Regions from separate parts of the Cytobacillus sp. SAFR-174 genome, predicted to be linked through region 1. Evidence: predicted binding sites of a transcription regulator. Region 1 holds the regulator's gene; the other holds the start of a gene.

Region 1 (10,168 bases):
CTCTATGTCTCTTTATTATCAAATACGCTATTTCTCCCAAAGCTCGACCAGTCTACCTTCAGGATCTTCAATCCAAATAAACTTTCCAAACTCACTAACCTCTTTTTCCTTAACCAGAGGTACACCAATTTGTTCTAGATGTGTAATCATCTCGTCTAGATTATGGACCTGGAAATTCAACATTACTTCTTGTTCTGTTGGAAAATAACTGTCCTTTTCTGCAAAGAAAGAAAAGATCGTCTCATTTCCTAATTGGGGGGTAATCACAGTCCCATTCCAATTATCTATTTCAATCTTCAGCACTTCACTGTACCATTTTTTCACAACATCAAGATTCTTGGTTCTCCAAAATATCCCGCCAATACCTTTTATCATTGTAACCAGCTCCTGTCTTTCTTTTTATTTTTCAATTACATTAGATATTCGAGATGTAATATTAAGCTCCTTCTTCAACTATACTGTCCTATTAGACTAAAAAGAGGCTTCCCACAAGTTTGCACAACTCATGAGAAACCTCTAATTTTAGTTGAGAAATAATAAGCCCTCTAAAATATTAAGGGGTTTGGGCGATGATTACATCATGCCGCCCATCTTTTGTGCGCTTTTCGCTTATTCAAACTTTGTTAAAGTACCTGAATACTGTACTTTCCACCAATCCTTATTTGCTCCATATTCAGTAATAGATTTTCTATAAATGGTACCATAATAACCATCGGATGTAGTAATAAAATGACTTGAAGGAGTTGACCCACTCATTTGATATTCCTGTTTTGAGTAATATCTGTATTCCATGTGGGCTCTTTGCACATTTAGAATAGATATTGATGGTTCAAAATTTGTTGTAGGTTGTTTTGCAGTTGGAATTGATGCAGCTCCTGCAGCTCCTACGATACCGAATGATAAACTTAATACGGTAATACAGCTAATAACTTTCTTTTTCATTTTTGCACCTCCAAAAATTTTTTATAACAAACTAATGGCCAATTAGTATGTAAACATTTTTTATAGTTCATCTTTTCCTTCTACATAAATAACTGTTGAACCTAATAATTCGTTATCAACATATGACTCTATTTTCCATTTCCCTTTTCTAAGCAATTTCAATTTAGCATAGAATTTCACAGCTAACTCACTACCAGGAAATTGTGGATCATCGGAAGTCAATTTCTCTATATTACTAGAAGTCAATAACTCTTTTTCCTTAGTTCTTTCATTTGTTCCAAAAATCTCTACTTCTTTTCCAATCAATTCCTCAGCTTTTTCCTGGTTTTCTATCCAAACTAACCAAGTATATGTATCTTCCTTTTCTACTTCAAAAGGCTTCTTAAATAAAGCGAATTTTTCCATCTCGCCAATTATTTCATAAGTCTTTTTATCAGAAAAACTCTCAAAACTAGCCTGTTTAATTGGCACTTGTGCTATGTTTTCAGTGCTCTTTTCCACATTTTTAACGTCTTTAGTTTCCTCATTGGAACAACCGGCAATAAATAAGGCAGCTAAAAGAGTATACAATAATTTCTTCATATTAAATTCTCCTCATCTCTATTCAATTAAATACTTATTAAACGCCCTTCAGATTTTAGAAATATCCTTTTCTGCACTTATTTTTCATGGCTAGTTACTTTCTACTAAAATTAAACAACATATGGAAAAATAGTGTAATTGATAAGAATAAAGACCTATTGTAATTCTGACAGTCTTTAATTTATATTTCGCTCATTTACGATAAAAAATATAACTATAAGCATACTTTTTACAAATAACCCCACTTCACTATACATAGGTTAAGCAATAAATAATCCTATAATTATTTTTATCTTAGGGCATATCTAATAATTAGAGAAAATCTGGAGAAGGTCTAAGAATCTTCCCGTTTTCAGAAGTAAGGATTACTTTCTTTAAATAGTAAAATAGAACCGTAAAACCATTTAAACGCAGCTGGGGAGTTATGGGGAACTACAAAGTAATATATAAAGATAAAGTTTATTAAGTGATTTATGTATATAAATCTGGTTATTGAGAGATTAGAGACCTTGACACAAAGCAAATTGAACTTGTCAATGTAAAGGATATTCAAGTAATTTTCGATAAAAATGCCCCTCTCGAGTGAGAAGGGCATTTTCAGTTTATTTCTATTTTGTTTTAAACCAGATCGTTTGTTCATTTCTTATTTGCCAGATAATTAATGGGTCATTATCATTTTCGTCAAGAAGTAAAACTACCCATTCTTCTGTTTTTGTGTCTGCCCCCGGTCCAGGTTCGAAGTTCCTCACCCTAACCCCTGATGTAGCTTTAACTATCTCTGCTGTTTTATGTGAATCTGTTATTGTTTCCACAAGTTTAATTTCATATAGTGTTTTCCCATACCACCAGTCATCATAAGTAACATTCCAACTTTCACCTATGTTTGAAGAGTAGCTTTGAGAGCCATATGGATTATTAATACACTGAGCTGCTCTTAACTTTGTTTTGTTCGGTGTTTACTACTTAAGCTTAGTATCTCGATTAACATAGTATCCACCACCAACACTTAAAGCAGAACAAGAATAAGTTAGCAAACCGACTTATGAATCCAGATTATCACGATGCCAATTTCATTTTCTGCAAAGAGAAAGCAAACTGATTTATTCAAAAGAACACTATCGTTCGAATGTAAAGGATATTAAGAAGACTTCTATTGAGAAGCATGCCACTCCAAATCTCTTTCGCATACACATGTTACAGAAAAAAGAAAAAGAATGCTGCCGAAAGGATTAAAAGACCATTTCAGCAACATTCTTCATATCACAAAATCGCAGATAATGTGAACGAAATGTGATTTTTTACTGATTGAAGGCTACCTCTGTAGCCCTCAATCCTTGGTATATCAACGTTTATGGGCAATGATTACATCATGCCGCCCATTCCACCCATGCCGCCCATGTCAGGCATTGCAGGGCCAGCATTTTCTTCCGGCTTGTCAGCAACAACTGCTTCAGTTGTTAAGAACATAGCTGCAACTGATCCAGCGTTTTGAAGAGCTGAACGAGTTACTTTAGTTGGGTCAACGATACCAGCTTCGATCATGTTTACCCACTCGCCAGTAGCTGCGTTGAAGCCTGTTCCAACTGCTTCGCGCTTTAAGCGGTCAACAATAACTGAACCTTCAAGGCCAGCATTGTGAGCAATTGTGCGTACAGGCTCTTCCATCGCACGAAGTACGATGTTGATACCTGTTGCTTCATCGCCTTCAGCCTGGATAGAAGCCACTTTGTTGTATACGTTTAGAAGGGCAACACCACCACCGGAAACAATTCCTTCTTCTACAGCTGCACGTGTAGAGTTAAGGGCGTCTTCGATGCGTAGCTTGCGCTCTTTCAATTCAGTTTCAGTAGCAGCACCAACTTTAACCACTGCCACACCGCCAGCTAGCTTAGCAAGGCGCTCTTGTAATTTTTCGCGGTCAAATTCAGAAGTTGTTTCTTCCATTTGAGTGCGGATCTGGTTCACACGGCCGCCGATTTGCGCGCTGTCTCCAGCACCTTCAACGATCGTCGTGTTTTCTTTAGAAACAACCACTTTAGAAGCGCGTCCTAAAGAATCGATTGTAGCAGATTTAAGGTCACGGCCTAACTCTTCAGTGATTACTTCACCGCCAGTCAGGATCGCGATATCTTCAAGCATAGCTTTACGGCGGTCACCGAAGCCAGGAGCTTTAACCGCTACTGCATTGAATGTTCCGCGAAGCTTATTTACTACTAGTGTAGCAAGTGCTTCACCTTCAACATCTTCAGCTACAAGCAATAATGGCTTGCCTTGCTGTACAACCTGCTCAAGTACAGGAAGGATTTCCTGGATGCTTGTGATCTTCTTATCAGTGATTAAGATATAAGGGTTTTCAAGAACCGCTTCCATCTTATCAGAATCTGTCACCATGTATGGAGAAGCATATCCGCGGTCGAATTGCATACCTTCTACTACATCAAGCTCAGTTGTGAATCCTTTAGATTCTTCGATTGTGATAACACCGTCGTTGCCAACGCGCTCCATTGCTTCAGCGATCAGCTGGCCAACTTCATTGTCAGCAGCAGAAATCGCAGCAACCTGTGCGATGGATTCTTTGTTTTCGATAGGTTTTGAAATAGCTTTTAACTCTTCAACAGCGGTAGAAACCGCTTTTTCAATTCCTTTGCGGATGCCCATTGGGTTAGCGCCTGCAGTTACGTTCTTAAGGCCTTCACGGATCATTGCCTGAGCAAGAACAGTTGCAGTTGTTGTACCGTCACCGGCAACATCGTTTGTTTTGCTTGCTACTTCAGCAACAAGCTTCGCACCCATGTTTTCAAAAGCATCTTCAAGTTCGATTTCCTTTGCGATTGTCACACCATCATTAGTGATTAATGGAGAACCGAATTTCTTCTCAAGAACCACGTTGCGTCCTTTAGGTCCAAGAGTTACTTTTACCGCATTTGCAAGGGAATCTACACCGCGAAGCATCGCGCGGCGGGCTTCTTCACTAAATTTAATCTCTTTAGCCATTGATAAAAACCTCCTCAAAAATTTTAGCTTTATCTTTTAATAATCTTCGTCTGATCGGCGCTTAGCCAATTACAGCAAGAATGTCATTTTCACGTAAAATTAAATATTCTTTGCCTTCATACTTCACTTCAGTACCAGCATATTTTGAGAAGATGATACGGTCGCCGTCAGCAACTTCAAGTGCAACACGCTCACCATTTTCAAGAACGCGGCCAGTTCCCACAGCTACAACTTTGCCTTCTTGAGGCTTCTCTTTAGCAGTGTCCGGCAGTACGATGCCGCTTGCAGTTTTTTCTTCAGTTTCAACAAGCTCGATAATGATTCGATCACCTAGTGGCTTTAACAAGTGAAACAACCTCCTCAAATAATATGTAAATATTTTTATTTATTAGCACTCTCTCTATTTGAGTGCTAACACAATTATTATATTAATGAATCTCATTTCTATTTGCAAGGGTGAAGCTTAAATTTTTTATAAAAAAATTCATTCGCGCATGCACGCTATATTTCGACACAAGTCATCTTTACCATAGTATTTTCCTGCTTGGGTGTGCTGATATTTGAAACCCGCTCCTTATAAAGAGTACAATGACTTTAGGACTTGTTTTCCAACACTCAGATTAAGGAGTAAAACATTTTGAAAAAGGAATACTGGATTATATTAATCGCCTATATTGCCATGCAGCTTTCAAGCTTATTTGGCGTTCCGCTCGTTTTATTAGCTGCCGATGCCCTGGGACAGAATCCGGAGAATATGCAGATTCTGGCTGTTGCCTATTGGCTCGTGATCAGTTTCACGATAACGCTGATCATTACACTTCTATTACTAAGGAAAGAAATGAAACGGGGACTGGATAGGGATGCCTCTTCTATAGCAGGCTCAGTGGGCTGGGCTATTGGAGGCATATTTTTGGCCCTGATCGCTCAAGCTACTGCTGCAAGCATCGAAAACCTGATCGGCATTGAAATGGGATCTGAAAATACACAGCAGATTATCCGGATAATTGAAGCATCGCCAATCGTCATTTTAATCAGTTCCGTCATCGGGCCCATCCTTGAGGAGATCGTCTTTAGAAAAGTTATTTTCGGCTCTCTTCACAAGCGCTTCAACTTCTTCCTTTCGGCCCTGATCAGCTCGGTCATTTTTGCACTTGCCCATTTTGAGCCTGAACATGTACTGTTATACTCAGCAATGGGATTCACCTTTGCCTTCTTATATGTCAAGACAAAGCGGATCATCGTGCCGATTTTTGCCCATGTGGCGATGAACACCTTTGTTGCGGTTGTCCAGCTGAATCAGGATAATATGCAAAAGTGGTTAAAGGAAATGGAAAACATGCAGAGCTTTATCAGCTTTTTCTAGCATAGCGAAATGCTGTGGAGTTTTAAAATTACTGGGGGATTATCATGAGAAGTACACCTTTGTTTTCAGGCTTTATTTACATCCTTCTCGGATGCCTTTTCACCTTTATAGCCATCCAGAATACCCAGCGGGAAGAAAGCTGGGGATTCTTTACTTATTTTCTGATGCTAATTGCCACATTTGATTTTGGCACCGGTCTCCGCTTGATTGGTCAGCATTTTAAAACGAAAAAATGAGCCCGCAATAGGCTCATTTTTTTTTACACTTCTTCAGGATAATTTTTCAGAAAATAAACCAGTGACTGCAATTCCACTGCCAGATCGATATGGTGAATCCGAATCGAGGACGGTACAGTGAGCCTCGCAGGTGTAAAGTTAAGGATTCCTTTTATTTTCGCATTCACCATCCGATCGGTAATCGTCTGGGCAGGCGGTGCAGGCACTGTTAGAATCGCCACCTGAATATTATTTTTAACAATCACTTCTTCAAGGTCATCCATATGATGGACCGGCACATCACCGATTTTCGTGCCAACCTTACTCTCATCCACATCAAATGCCACTTCTATTTTTGTATTATTATTTTTAAGAAAATTATAGTTAAGAAAGGCCGTTCCTAAATTCCCTACCCCAACCAAAGCAACTTTCGTAAGCTCGTCCTGGTCAAGAGTCTTCCGAAAGAAGCCCAGCAGGTAGTTCACATTATAACCATATCCCTTTTTCCCCAACGCACCGAAGTACGAAAAGTCACGGCGAATCGTGGCAGAATCCACTTTAACCGCCTCACTCAATTCTGCTGATGAGACTCTTTGTTTGCCGGAGGAATGAAGGTTCTTTAGGAAGCGGTAATATAAAGGCAGCCGTTTAGCTGTTGCCTGCGGTATCTTAATTGGTTCATTGGCCATTCGTCCATCCCCATTTCTTATGATGAATTAATTTCGTTTAAAATCTCCGTTTTTGCCTCCAGTTTTCTCTATTAAAAAGGTTGGCCCAATTACCATTCCTTTATCTACAGCCTTGCACATATCATAAACGGTCAGCGCACAGACAGAAGCAGCTGTTAACGCTTCCATTTCCACACCCGTATTTCCTTTTGTTTTAACAGAAGCCGTAATGATGAGGACGTACTCTTCCTCTTCTGCTTTCCATGAAAATGAAATGTCCACACCCTTTAGCGGCAGCGGATGGCACATCGGAATAATGTCCCAAGTTTTCTTGCTCGCCATAATGCCTGCAGTTTGTGCAACAGCGAGTACATCCCCTTTTTTCATGGAGTTGGAAGTGATCTTCTCGTATATCTCCTGATTCACCGTAATACTTGACTGAGCGATGGCCGTCCTTGACGTCTCAGGCTTATCGCTGACATCCACCATTTTTGCCCTGCCCTCTTGATTAAAATGAGTAAAATCCGCCATTAAAAACACCTCTCTTCAAAATCATACACTATTTTTCCGTTACTTTGTATGTGCTTTGTAAGGTTCTTCACATATTTATTTACCTTTTTTTATGATTTAATGCCCTTCATGCGTGCTTATAGTCCTGTCTCCTTTATTGCCGAACATATATGAATGAGTTACACTTACTCTATACCCGAGGTGAAAGAACATGATACTATTACAAGTCAATCAGCTGGCAAAAAGTTTTGGCGCTGATCCCATTTTAACGAATATAAAGCTTGAAGTACAAACCAGGGACCGGATTGCCCTTGTAGGGCGCAATGGAGCAGGAAAATCCACCCTTTTAAAAATAATTGCCGGACACATGGCATATGATTCCGGTGAGATTATAAAGCCAAAGGAAGTAACCATTGGATATCTTGCACAAAATACCGGCCTGGAATCGGAATTATCCATTTGGGATGAAATGCTGACTGTTTTCAGTCATTTGCAGAAGCAGGAAAAACAGCTCCGCAGCCTTGAAGAGCAAATGGCAAATCCTGATATCCTTAATAATTCTGATGCCTACGAACGCGTATTGAAAGATTACGACAAACTTCAGGTTGATTTCAAAGAAAATGGCGGCTATCAATATGAAGCAGATATCCGCTCCATTCTCCATGGACTCAATTTCAGCTCATTAGGCTATGATACTAAAATTTCGTCATTGAGCGGCGGACAGCGAACAAGGCTGGCCCTTGGTAAACTTCTGCTCACAAAGCCTGATATTTTAATTCTGGATGAGCCTACCAACCACCTTGATATTGAAACATTATCTTGGCTCGAACAATACCTGCAGGGATACAGCGGTGCTATTCTAATCGTATCACATGACCGGTACTTCCTTGATAAGGTCGTTTCCCAGGTTTACGAGATTTCCCGCCACCAAATAAGAAAGTACCCCGGAAACTATAGTTCCTATTTGGATCAAAAAGCGGCTAATTTTGAAAAAGAAATGAAGCAATTCGAGAAACAGCAGGAAGAAATCGCTAAGCTGCAGGACTTCATTCAGCGAAACCTCGCCCGGGCCTCCACAACCAAAAGGGCACAAAGCCGCAGAAAGCAGCTGGCCAGAATGGATGTTATGGACAGGCCTCTAGGAGACGAGAAATCAGCTTCTTTTGGGTTTGACATCGAGCGGCAGTCGGGCAATGAGGTTTTAAATATACATTCTTTAGCTATAGGCTACGATGAAAAAGTGAGCGAAAATATTTCAATGCGGCTGGCAAGAGGCGACAGCATTGCACTTGTAGGACCAAATGGAATCGGCAAATCCACATTGCTTAAAACCATCATTAAAAAAATCCCTTCTTTTGCAGGGGAGATTCAGTACGGTTCCAATGTGACAATTGGCTACTATGACCAGGAACAGGCAGAGCTCACAAGCAACAAAAGAGTCCTGAACGAATTATGGGATGAATACCCGCTGAAACCGGAAAAAGAGATCAGGACCATACTTGGGAACTTTCTCTTCTCCGGTGATGATGTTCTTAAAACCGTTTCAACACTGAGCGGCGGTGAAAAGGCCCGGCTCGCACTTGCAAAGCTTATGATGCAGAAATCCAATTTCTTAATCCTGGACGAGCCTACAAACCACTTGGACCTGGACAGCAAGGAAATTCTTGAAAATGCATTGATCGATTATCCCGGTACCATTCTCTTCGTCTCTCATGACCGCTATTTTATCAACAGAATTACAACAAAAGTAGTTGAACTTTCTGGAAGCGGGGCAACAGAATATCTTGGCGATTATGATTATTATGTAGAAAAAAAGCAGGAGCAGGAGGAATTGCTTGCACTTAATGAGCAAGTTGACACCACCGCATCGCAGCCTGTTAAGCAGGATAAAAATAATTATCAGCTGGATAAAGAAGCTAAAAAGCTCGAACGTCAGCGGAAAAGAAGAATGGAAGAAATTGAAGAACAAATAGAAGCCTTAGAAACAGTAATAGATGCTAATGATCAGCTTCTCTGTGATCCGAATGTTTATCAGGACCATGAAAAGGTGATGGAAATTACGAATGAGACGGATGAAGCAAAAGCAAAGCTGGAAGAATTGATGGAAGAATGGACGCTTTTAGCTGAAGAGGATTAAAGAAATATTCATAACTTTTAGACTGGTAGAATAGTCACTGCCAGTCTTTTTTATTATCCACAGAGATAATCACAAGAAAAACACAGTTATACGTACTCTCCACAGACTTTTCCACATTATCCACAATTTAAATTGATTTTATCCACATTATCAACATAAAATTCTGAAACAAACGATATTATCCACAGAAAAAGTCCCCTGTACTGTCGGGGACTTTTTCCTAAATTATTTATTATTGTGGATAGTAATGTCCAAACCGGGATTTGCATTTAAATCCAGACCGGCGAATTGTCCTTTATCAAACAGGACACTCCCTGCTGCCGCTATCATCGCTGCATTATCTGTACATAAAGATAATGGCGGAATAATAAGCTTTATATCCGCTCTATTTCCAAACTTCTTTTCCAAAGAAGCCCGAAGACCTTTATTCGCCGCAACTCCGCCTGCGAGCAGCAGCTGCTTCACCTGATACTCTTCAACTGCTCTTTCTGTTTTCGTTACCAGGACGTCAATAACACTATCCTGGAAGCTCGCCGCCAGATCCTCCGGTACTATTTTCTCTCCACGCTGTTCAGCGTTGTGGACAGTGTTGATAACCGCTGATTTTAAGCCGCTGAAGCTGAAATCGTATGAACCTTCTTCCAGCCAGGCTCTTGGGAGCTGAATAGTCGGATTCCCTTCATGTGCGAGTCTGTCAATGTGAGGACCTCCCGGATATGGCAGATTTAAGGTCCGGGCAACTTTATCATATGCCTCG
Region 2 (10,168 bases), on a different contig from region 1:
CATTTGGCCTTCCCGTATAGCTCTATAAACTTCCTTAGGTTCTATGGTGACTAAATCTTCATATTCTCCATCATTCAGTTGGACTTGTAACGGGAAAAGTGTGACGCCATGTTCTTTATAAAAGCTAAGCGGCAAGTCACACGCACTGTCAGCTAGAATTTTTACTGACATTATCTTTCACCTGCTTTCAAACTATATGAATTCAGTTTATAGAAATCAAGGAGAAAAAACAATGAATTGTGTTGAAAATGCACCTTATTGGGGTAAAGAAACTATAAAAATTCAGGGGGTAAAAAATGGTTTGGCTAGAAACTAAGAAAGTTTTTATTGTTTTGATTGGCGCGATATTGAATGCTGTCGCGATGAATTTTTTTCTGATACCCGCTAATGTATATGCAAGCGGTTTTACAGGGGTGGCACAGCTCTTATCAAGCATTCTGGGTGATTTCGGATCAACAGGGATATTGCTGTTCATTCTGAACATTCCTGTTACCATATTGGCCTGGAAAAAGGTTGGCCGTTCGTTTACGATTTATAGTTTTTTTAGTGTCTTCCTGATGTCTTTCTTCCTTGAAGTGATACCTGTAATCCACGTATCAAAAGATATCTTGCTTAATGCCGTTTTCGGAGGTGTCATAGCAGCTGTAGGTGTAGGGATTACACTTAAATGGGGGGCATCCACAGGAGGAATGGATATCATAGCGATGGTCTTGTCACGTATGAAAGACAAACCAGTCGGTACATATTTCTTCACTCTTAATGCCATTATTATTATTACAGCAGGTTTTTTGTATGGCTGGGAAAAAGCGCTATACACTCTTGTAACCCTTTATGCTTCTACCAGGGTTATTGATGCTATCCACACCAGACATGAAAAACTTACAGCTCTGATCATCACGAAAAAATCCGAAGAAATGAAAAAAGCGATCCATGACCATCTTGTCAGGGGAATAACAACCTTTCCTGCAAAGGGAGCTTTTACAAATGAAAATAAGGAAATGATGATGATTGTCATCACCCGCTATGAGTTATTTGACCTTGAAAGAATCATAAAAGAAGTGGATCCGAATGCTTTTACAAATATTGTTCAAACAACGGGTGTATATGGTTTCTTCCGCAGGGATTAAATGAATGGAGGGATGAAGGATGCTTCGGCTCTTGGCTGCTGCTGTAATTATCTTCACTATGCCTATGCAAAGTTTTGAAGCTTCTGTAAAGGAAATGCCTTTTGATTTTAATGTAAAGCCTCAAGCAGGACAGGAAACACTAAAGATCGATTTGCTTCTGAGGAATAAGGCCAATTATCCGCTGAGCTTTGAGTTTGGATCCTCTCAGTTTTATGAAGTGGAGATTTTCACTCAAAAAGGCGAAAAGGTATATTCCTCCTCAGAAGGAAAAGCATTTTTACAGGCTATCCAAACCATTGCCGTGAACCCGGATGATAGCAAGGTATGGGAAGAGCAGTGGGATTACAGGCATAAAGGGAAAAGAGTTCAGGAGGGAGAGTACATAGTAAAAGCCAGGCTTCTGGCATCAAACTTAAATGGCAAAAAGCTGGAGACAAAACCTGAATCTGAAGCATCTGTTTATATCCCGGGCCCAAATCCTTCCTTTAGCCAGGCAAAGGTTTCAGGCAGGAACGGGGAATATATCATATTATTTAAAGCTCGCCCAAAAAACGGAAAGCTATGGTATACAGTTGAAGACGGCCATAATGAGCTGCAGTCTGAAAAGTCCATAGTGGCTTCATCAAATGATTGGAAGAGTTTTAGGATAAAAATAAGCCTTCCTTCTGAAAACATCCCTGAAAACGGAACAGTGGTCTTGCATTTATTTGAAAAAAATGTAAACGGAGATATCATAAACTCCTTTCCTGTTATCCTGGAAAGCAGTTAAAAAGAGCTGGCAGCCATTGAGGCCGCCAGCTTTTTTTAGCGATACTGCGAATATTGTTCAAGTTCCTGCTGCATCTCCCGGAGCTGTGCCTGTTCAGCTGCAGTGGAGTTGGCAAATGCAGAACTTAAAGCATTTTTCGCTCGGGAAACAGTTTCTTCGCCTGCAGAATTTTTGGCTATTTCCACATATTTTCTGGCTTCCTGAAATAATCTGTTTCCCATCGCTATATTCCTCCGAGGGACGATTCTTTCACATTTGCTAGTTTTTGGGCTTCCGCCTCAGCATAGGTCATGTGGTACGGGATACGCTCATCATGCTTACTAACAGTATCTGCACCCTGTTGAACGAAGCGTTTTGATTTATTACGTTTACCCATTCGAATCCCCTCCATGAAAGAGTTTGAAGCCGCAATTGGGCTGCTTCATCTTTAGTATGCTCTAAAGGAAGCATTTAAAAAGGGGATTTAATGGTTTCAAATTAATTATTCTTGGTCAGCTGCTTAAAGAGCTTTAAGATTTAATAAGTCATTTAGATAAATGCCGATTCCATCTTCCTCATTGGTTAATGTGACCTCTTTGGCAATATTTTTCACCTGGTCGATCGCATTGCCCATGGCAATCCCGTAGCCTGCAAATTCAAGCATTTCGAGATCATTGTCCTCATCGCCAAAAGCAATGATCCGCTCGGGCGGTATTTGGAAATAATCGGCTGCTTTTTTGAGGCCAACAGCTTTATTAAGTCCCGTTTTCACGATTTCAATGACATGCCAGGGAGCCGCCCATCTGCGGTGGTCAATTACTTCTGCATGGACTTCGGAAAGATGATTTCTGATGGATTTTACATGCTCCTCATCAGTATGTATGAGCATGCTTGTCGGATTATCTTTTAAGTAACTGCGCAAATCTCCGGTCGTAATATTCGGATCGCCAAAACCGAAGATGTCGAGAAGCTTCTCATCATGATAGTGCAAATAAACATCATCAATAACTTCTGCCACGATATTATGAATAGTATAGCTATTAACGGCTTCGACAATTTCCTTTGCCACGTTCATTTGCAGTGGTGTGTGGTAAACACCCCAATTATGGTCTTTAGGATGATGTATGTATGCACCATTGAAATTGACAATCGGCGTAGTCAAATCCATTTCACGATAGTAAATTTCACTCGAGCGAAATGGCCTTCCAGTGGCAATCATTACTTCATGCCCTTGTTCACGTGCCTTTTGAATAATCATTTTAGTTTTAGCAGAGATGGTTTTGTCATCTTTTAATAATGTGCCATCAAGGTCCAGTGCAATTAAATGTTTTTCAGCCATAAGATCTCCTTCTAAGCGCTCAGCACTTTTATAATAATAATGTAATTGCAGCCAGCGGACTGCAGCGCATTGCTTATATTGAAGTATGCCCCGCTTTTGTTCTAAGTGTAAAGGTTTTGGAAAAGAAAAGTCCACATGTTAAACTGAAAATATAGAAAGAATTTACATAAAGACAAGAGCTTAAGCTTTTACAAAATCATTTTATACATATATGTTATCAATATTATTATAATTTTGTAAAAAAGTTCATCTTGGTACAACAGGTTTAGGAGGAAAAATTGTGGTTGTTATTGAACATAAGCTAATCAGAGAAATTCCTGTTCTTGAACTTGCCAGACAGGAAATAAAAGGGGAACCCCTGCCTTTTATCATTTTTGTTCATGGTTTTACAAGTGCCAAAGAACATAATCTGCATTATGCCTATCTCCTTGCAGAAAAGGGGTTTAGGGTAGTGCTGGCGGACACCTTATTTCATGGGGAAAGATCAGAGGGCTTATCAGGCAGCGATTTAAACTTCAAGCTTTGGGATATTGTTCTGAATACCATTGCGGAATTGAACATAATCAGGAATGTCTATGAGGATTGGGACCTGATTGATGAGGGAAGAATAGGACTTGTGGGCACCTCCATGGGGGGAATAGTCACTTTGGGCGCCCTGACACAGTATGAATGGGTCAAAACTGCAGTTAGCCTTATGGGTATGCCGTATTATGAAAAGTTTGCTCAGCTTCAGCTCGATGAACTGAAGAAAAATAATATTAAGGTTCCGCTCACAAATGAAGAACTGGCAGATCTTCTGAGAATCCTTAGGGAGCGGGATCTGAGCCTTCAGCCAGAAAAGCTTGGCGGAAGGCCGCTCATGTTCTGGCATGGTAAAAAGGACCCGGTTGTTCCTTATTCCTATACATACCAATTTTATGAGACCATTCAGCCCCTGTATAGTGACTCACCTGAAAACCTCCTGTTTATATCAGATGAACAGGCGGGGCATAAAGTCAGCAGGGAGGGGCTGCTTGAAACAGTTAAATGGTTTGAGGAACATTTATAACCTGTATTTTTTCATTTCATTTAAATTTTTGTTAAGATAAAGATAGTAAATAATGAAGGAGTGCTGCAGATATGGATCAGGATTTAAAAGACAGCATTATGGGTGCACTGGAGCTTGTAGTAGACCCTGAGCTGGGGATAGACATTGTAAACTTAGGCTTGGTATATGATGTGAAAATGGAAGAAGAAGGGAAAGCTATAGTTGATATGACTCTTACTTCCATGGGCTGTCCCTTGGCAGGCACAATTGTTGAACAAGTAAAGTCAGCGCTGGCAGATATCCCTGAAGTAAAAGACACTGAAGTGAATATTGTCTGGAACCCGCCTTGGTCCAAGGACAAAATGTCCCGCTATGCAAAAATTGCACTTGGCGTACGGTAAAATTTAAGCTCAAAACAGCAGGAGTATCTCCTGCTGTTTTTTTTGTGCCCTTGTGAGGTAGTTCACTTATTTCACATGCCGATTATCCTATAATAACAATGGAAAGACAAAATATGGTTTGCTTTGCGTTGACAAATGGCCGGGAGTCAGGCCATCAAGGAGGCATTTCTAATGGGATTTGATAGGGATTTTAATAAAGACCCTTTTATTGTGATATGGGAATTAACAAGGGCATGCCAGCTAAAATGTCTGCATTGCCGTGCGGAAGCACAGTACAGGAGAGATCCGAGAGAACTTTCCTTTGAAGAAGGGAAGGCCCTGATTGACCAAATCAGGGAAATGAATAACCCTATGCTTGTGTTTACGGGTGGAGATCCATTAATGAGGCAGGATGTATTCGACATTGCCGAATATGCGGTAAAAAAGGGCGTTCGTGTTTCCATGACGCCCAGTGCGACACCAAATGTAACAAAAGAAGCTATTGAAAAAGCCAAACAGGTCGGCTTAGCTCGATGGGCGTTCAGTCTTGATGGCCCAAATGCAGAAATTCACGACCACTTTAGAGGGACTTCCGGTTCCTTCGATTTAACGATTGAAAGGATTAAATATCTGCACGAGCTTGAAATTCCAGTCCAGATTAATACAGTGATCTCGCGCTATAATATCGATTACCTGGAGGAGATGGCCAAGGTTGTAGAAGAACTCAAATGTGTTCTATGGAGTGTGTTTTTCCTCGTCCCAACAGGGAGAGGGCAGGAAAAAGATATGATCTCACCGGTTGAGCATGAGAAGGTATTTACATGGCTGTATAACTTAAGCAAAAAGGTTTCCTTCGATATTAAGACAACAGCTGCCCAGCATTATCGCCGAGTAGTCATTCAGCAAAAAATGAAGGAAGCAAAAGCTCAAAATGAAGATATTCAATATCTCGATGCACTTACACAGCAGGGGCTGACGGGTTCTATAGATGGTTTAGGCAGGGCGCCTAAAGGAGTAAATGACGGAAACGGGTTTGTTTTCATTTCACACATTGGGGACGTTTATCCAAGCGGGCTTTTGCCTGTTAAAGCAGGAAATGTAAGGGAACAGCCCCTCGCTGAAATATACAGGGAATCGCCCATTTTTAAAGATCTCAGAAATCCTGATAAATACAAAGGGAAATGCGGTCAATGTGAATTCCGGTATGTGTGCGGAGGATCAAGGTCACGTGCATTTGCCATGACAGGGGATTATATGGAGAGCGAACCGTTTTGTGTATATATTCCTAAGGCACTTAGAAAGAAAGCAGCAAAAGCATAAAGGAATAAGGAGTGCATCATGACTGCACTCCTATTCAATGCTGCAGTATACGGCAGGGCAATTTTCACAGCCTATTTCATTTTTTAAATACTGAAGATCTTTAACTGTAATTTTTCCATTCATAATTGAAATAATTCCTTCCTTCTTCAGTTCGCCGAGTATCCGGTTGGTACTCTCTCTGGAGGTGCCGCAAAAATTTCCAAGTTCCTGATTCGTAAGTGGCAGATCAATGAGTATGCCGCCATTCACCTTTACGCCATAGCTGTTAGTCATTCTGATAAGAGTTGAATACAGGGCACCTTTTTTTCCATTAAGCACAAGGTCTCTGAATTTGGTCTGTGTATTGCGGAAATGGTCGCTCATCCATTTCATAAATTCATAGGCCAGAGTACTATTTTTAAAAATCTCCTTTTCCAGGACATCTTTTTTTATCACAGCTACCTCACCAGCTTCAAGAACTAAAGCATTCAATAAATATTTTGGGTCACTGGTAAATAAGGTCAGCTCACCAATGATTTCATTTTCTCCGCATAACCTGAAGGTGAGTTCCCTGCCATCTGCTGTTATCTTACTGATTTGAATCTTGCCGGAAAGGATGATATATAGCTCATCAGCATCCATGCCTTCCTGAAAAATATAAGCCCCTTTCTGTGTTTTCATATGCCGGTCAGCGAAATGAAGAAGCTCTTTAATCTCAATGGAATGTGTCTGTTTAATGGCTGTATGAGCCATGGTAATCCTCCTTCATAAAACAGCTGTCTTTTCTCACAATAATATCATTTGTATAGTGAAAACATTGCCGGCTTTTGTGTCTTTATTGTGGCATTTTCTATAGAAATGGTCGCTCTTAACTTATAAACAGCAATTCCCTATTAACATTGCAGCGATTGTATGTTCTAATAGTAAAAGCCCTTAATTTGAGATACTGGGTTATTTCTGTTATTTTAAGGGAAAGGCTAAAATATACATCTGTATAGAAAGCTTAATAAAGTCACTCTTTAAATGGAGTTGAACGAAATGGCTAAAACGATTATTAAAGATAAATTGAATAGACCTTTAAGAGACCTGCGCATTTCTGTCATTGACCGCTGTAATTTCCGCTGCCAATATTGCATGCCGGCAGAAATCTTCGGTCCTGATTTTGCTTTTCTTCCAAAAAGCGAGCTGCTCAGCTATGAAGAAATTGAAAGGCTGGCTAAAATTTTCATAAGCCTTGGAGTGGAGAAGATCAGGTTAACAGGCGGGGAGCCCCTTATGAGAAAGGACATGCCTAAACTTGTCAAAATGCTTTCAGATATTGAGGGATTAAAAGATATTGGACTAACCACCAACGGCGTATTGCTTCCCAAACATGCGAAGGACTTAAAGGAAGCAGGACTGCTGAGGGTTAACATCAGTCTTGACAGTCTGGATGATGAGCTTTTCGGACAAATCAACGGACGCAATGTGGGTGTCAAACCAGTCATTAAAGGGATTGAAGCAGCAAAAGAAGCAGGACTTGGGGTGAAGATCAATATGGTCGTCAAAAAAGGCCTGAATGATTCTGAAATTGTCCCTATGGCTAAGTTCTGTAAAGATAACGGCTTACAGCTGCGCTTTATTGAATACATGGATGTCGGCAGCACGAACGGCTGGAAAATGGATGAGGTAGTAACTAAAAAAGAGATTTATGAGCTCTTAAAGGAACACTATTTATTAGAGCCGGTAGATCCGGATTATTTCGGAGAGGTGGCTAAGCGGTACCGCTATAAAGGCACCGATGTAGATGTTGGGTTTATTACATCTGTTTCTGAATCCTTCTGTTCAAGCTGCACTCGTTCAAGATTGTCAGCAAACGGCCAAATTTTCACATGCCTATTTAATGGTGAAGGGCACGATTTAAAGGAATTTATGAGAAAAGGCGCTACTGACGAAGAAATTACCGATCGGATTATTAAGATTTGGAATGGCAGAAAAGACAGGTACTCAGACGAACGGACAGAAGAAACCGCTGCAAACAGGAAAAAGATTGAAATGTCCTATATTGGGGGATGAAAAAGCATGCTTTGCTGTGTCATGAGAAATAGGCACAGCGGGCAGGCTTTTATTTTTGCCGTTTGAATGCACAAAAAATCTGCAGCCGATATTGGCTGCAGATAATGAGTGTTTAAATATATCGAGGAAAAAGAATATTATTTTCCAGGTGAACATGCATAAACGTTTGGCTTTCCAAATCTTCAAGCCGCTTATATACAAGACGGTAAGAACCGCATGCATCAGCTGGAGGAGTAAAATCAGCTGTAATTTCCCTCAATTCCTTTAAGATTGAACCTGCATGATCATGCTCCTTCTCAAGCTCCCGGATATAGCTGATGATTTCTTCGCGATTTTCAACTTTAGGATCTTCAAGCTTCAGCAGAAGTGGAAAAACTGACTCTTCTTCTTTGGAAGTATGTTCAAGAAGTTCGTGCTTCAATTCAAAGAATAATTGATGGACTTTAAGAAGCTCCTCATGGCTTTCTCCATGAACTCTTGATACCTTTGTTACATATGGGCTTAATTGTGATAGTTCTTCTTCAAGAGGACGATGATATCGATTAATGACATGTTCAATAATGTCATCTGTTGTACTATCTGTCCAAACCTCTAAATCATCAGTTTGGTTTTCCTTTTGAATTACTTCGTTTAATTCGCTAATCAGGACGTTCATATCCGCTGACTGGTCTGAAACAGCACGCGCAAGCGGAATATTTCCGCCGCAGCAAAAATCAATGCGATGACGTTTAAAAACATCGCTTGTCTTTGGAAATTCATTTACGATATCTTTTACGAGACGATCTTCTGTAATTTGTATAGTCATTGAATTTTCCTCCTTCTATCTTGTGAACTATCTAAAGAATAAACGAATTTCCTTTTTAATTTGGTGATGGGCATCACACTTGCAGGCTTTTTATAAAGTTTTTTGGGTAAAACTCTGCATAGATGAAAACTGAAAGTGTGATAATTGTCATGTTATGGATTTTCATGTACGTTTATAATAATTGAATTAGAAAATACATTAAGAAAAGTACATAGGAGCTGATATCATGCTGGAAAAAAGAACTCCCATTCCTGTTGCTGAAGCCGTAAAAAAAATCATGGCATATCAATTAAACGGAAGTTCGGAATACGTATCTATTAATGAAAGCAGCGGCCGTTTTCTGGCGGAAGATTTAAAAGCGACACATGATGTCCCTCATTTTGATCGATCACCATATGACGGTTTTGCTGTCCGTTCTGCAGATACAAAGGAAGCTTCAATGGAAAATCCCGTCGTATTTGAGGTGGTAGACCACATTGGGGCGGGGCATGTGACTTCTAAAAACATTGGTCCATTCCAGGCTGTTAGGATTATGACGGGGGCGCAAATGCCTCAGGAATGTGATGCTGTTGTAATGCTTGAACTGGCAAAAGCATATGAAGAAGACGGTAAGAATTATATGTCCATAAAGCGATCCTATAAACCGGGAGACAATGTTTCCTTCAAAGGAGAAGATGCAAAAAAAGGAGATTCATTAGTTAAAAAGGGGACAAAGATCAATCCCGGAATTCAGGCCATTCTCGCAACCTTTGGTTATGCAGAAGTGCCTGTTGCCAAAAAGCCTGTTATTGGATTATTTGCAACAGGAACTGAACTATTGGAAGTCCATGAACCGCTGGAGCCGGGGAAAATTAGAAACAGCAATGCTCATATGATTACAGCGCAAATTGAACGGGCCGGCGCGGAAGTTATTTATTATGGAAAGCTTCCTGACGAATTTGATACATGTTTTAATGCTGTGAAAGAAGCATTGAACAATGTGGATATGCTGATCACTACAGGCGGTGTATCTGTGGGCGATTTTGATTATCTGCCGGGCATTTATGAAAAGCTTGAGGCTGAGGTGCTGTTCAATAAAGTTGCCATGAGGCCAGGCAGTGTGACGACTGTTGCCCAGCATGAAGGAAAGCTTCTGTTTGGGCTTTCGGGAAATCCTTCTGCCTGTTATGTCGGGTTTGAACTTTTTACAAGACCAGTCATCCGAAAAATGCTTTTCTCTGAGAAACCGCATTTAAGGAAAGAAACTGCTGAATTGGTGGCAGAATTTCCAAAAGCAAACCCGTTTACACGATTTGTCAGGACGTCTGTTAATTATTTGTCAGGACGACTGGTGGCAGCACCAAGCGGAGTGGATAAATCAAACATTGTGATGAGTCTTGCCGGTGCGA

Evidence for each region. Region 1 encodes Rex, which represses fermentation and respiration genes when NADH is low (regulators of the CRP and FNR family bind a similar motif). Its sites were predicted from a motif close to TTGTGAAATATTTCACAA; they were not measured.
Region 2: a site for Rex is predicted at 4,693-4,710, ahead of ACTHRG_RS08660 (TIGR04053 family radical SAM/SPASM domain-containing protein). Genes of this name have one in related genera too.

Annotation. Positions count from the first base shown of each region.
Region 1 is NZ_JBQCMZ010000025.1:2,729-12,896, reverse strand. It holds gene ACTHRG_RS20260 (VOC family protein) at 28-375, opposite strand; gene ACTHRG_RS20255 (hypothetical protein) at 610-942, opposite strand; gene ACTHRG_RS20250 (hypothetical protein) at 1,003-1,524, opposite strand; gene ACTHRG_RS20245 (hypothetical protein) at 2,133-2,336, opposite strand; gene groL (chaperonin GroEL) at 2,887-4,518, opposite strand; gene groES (co-chaperone GroES) at 4,580-4,864, opposite strand; gene ACTHRG_RS20230 (CPBP family intramembrane glutamic endopeptidase) at 5,156-5,881, shown strand; gene ACTHRG_RS20225 (YdiK family protein) at 5,926-6,117, shown strand; gene ACTHRG_RS20220 (redox-sensing transcriptional repressor Rex) at 6,141-6,785, opposite strand; gene moaC (cyclic pyranopterin monophosphate synthase MoaC) at 6,813-7,295, opposite strand; gene ACTHRG_RS20210 (ABC transporter ATP-binding protein) at 7,486-9,411, shown strand; gene tsaD (tRNA (adenosine(37)-N6)-threonylcarbamoyltransferase complex transferase subunit TsaD) at 9,637-10,168, opposite strand, start outside.
Region 2 is NZ_JBQCMZ010000006.1:129,887-140,054, reverse strand. It holds gene ACTHRG_RS08700 (DegV family protein) at 1-171, opposite strand, end outside; gene ACTHRG_RS08695 (YitT family protein) at 297-1,127, shown strand; gene ACTHRG_RS08690 (BsuPI-related putative proteinase inhibitor) at 1,147-1,896, shown strand; gene ACTHRG_RS08685 (DUF3813 domain-containing protein) at 1,932-2,117, opposite strand; gene ACTHRG_RS08680 (hypothetical protein) at 2,120-2,272, opposite strand; gene ACTHRG_RS08675 (Cof-type HAD-IIB family hydrolase) at 2,396-3,214, opposite strand; gene ACTHRG_RS08670 (alpha/beta fold hydrolase) at 3,495-4,262, shown strand; gene ACTHRG_RS08665 (metal-sulfur cluster assembly factor) at 4,334-4,642, shown strand; gene ACTHRG_RS08660 (TIGR04053 family radical SAM/SPASM domain-containing protein) at 4,814-5,941, shown strand; gene ACTHRG_RS08655 (Crp/Fnr family transcriptional regulator) at 5,972-6,673, opposite strand; gene moaA (GTP 3',8-cyclase MoaA) at 6,959-7,975, shown strand; gene ric (iron-sulfur cluster repair di-iron protein) at 8,088-8,780, opposite strand; gene ACTHRG_RS08640 (molybdopterin molybdotransferase MoeA) at 9,007-10,168, shown strand, end outside.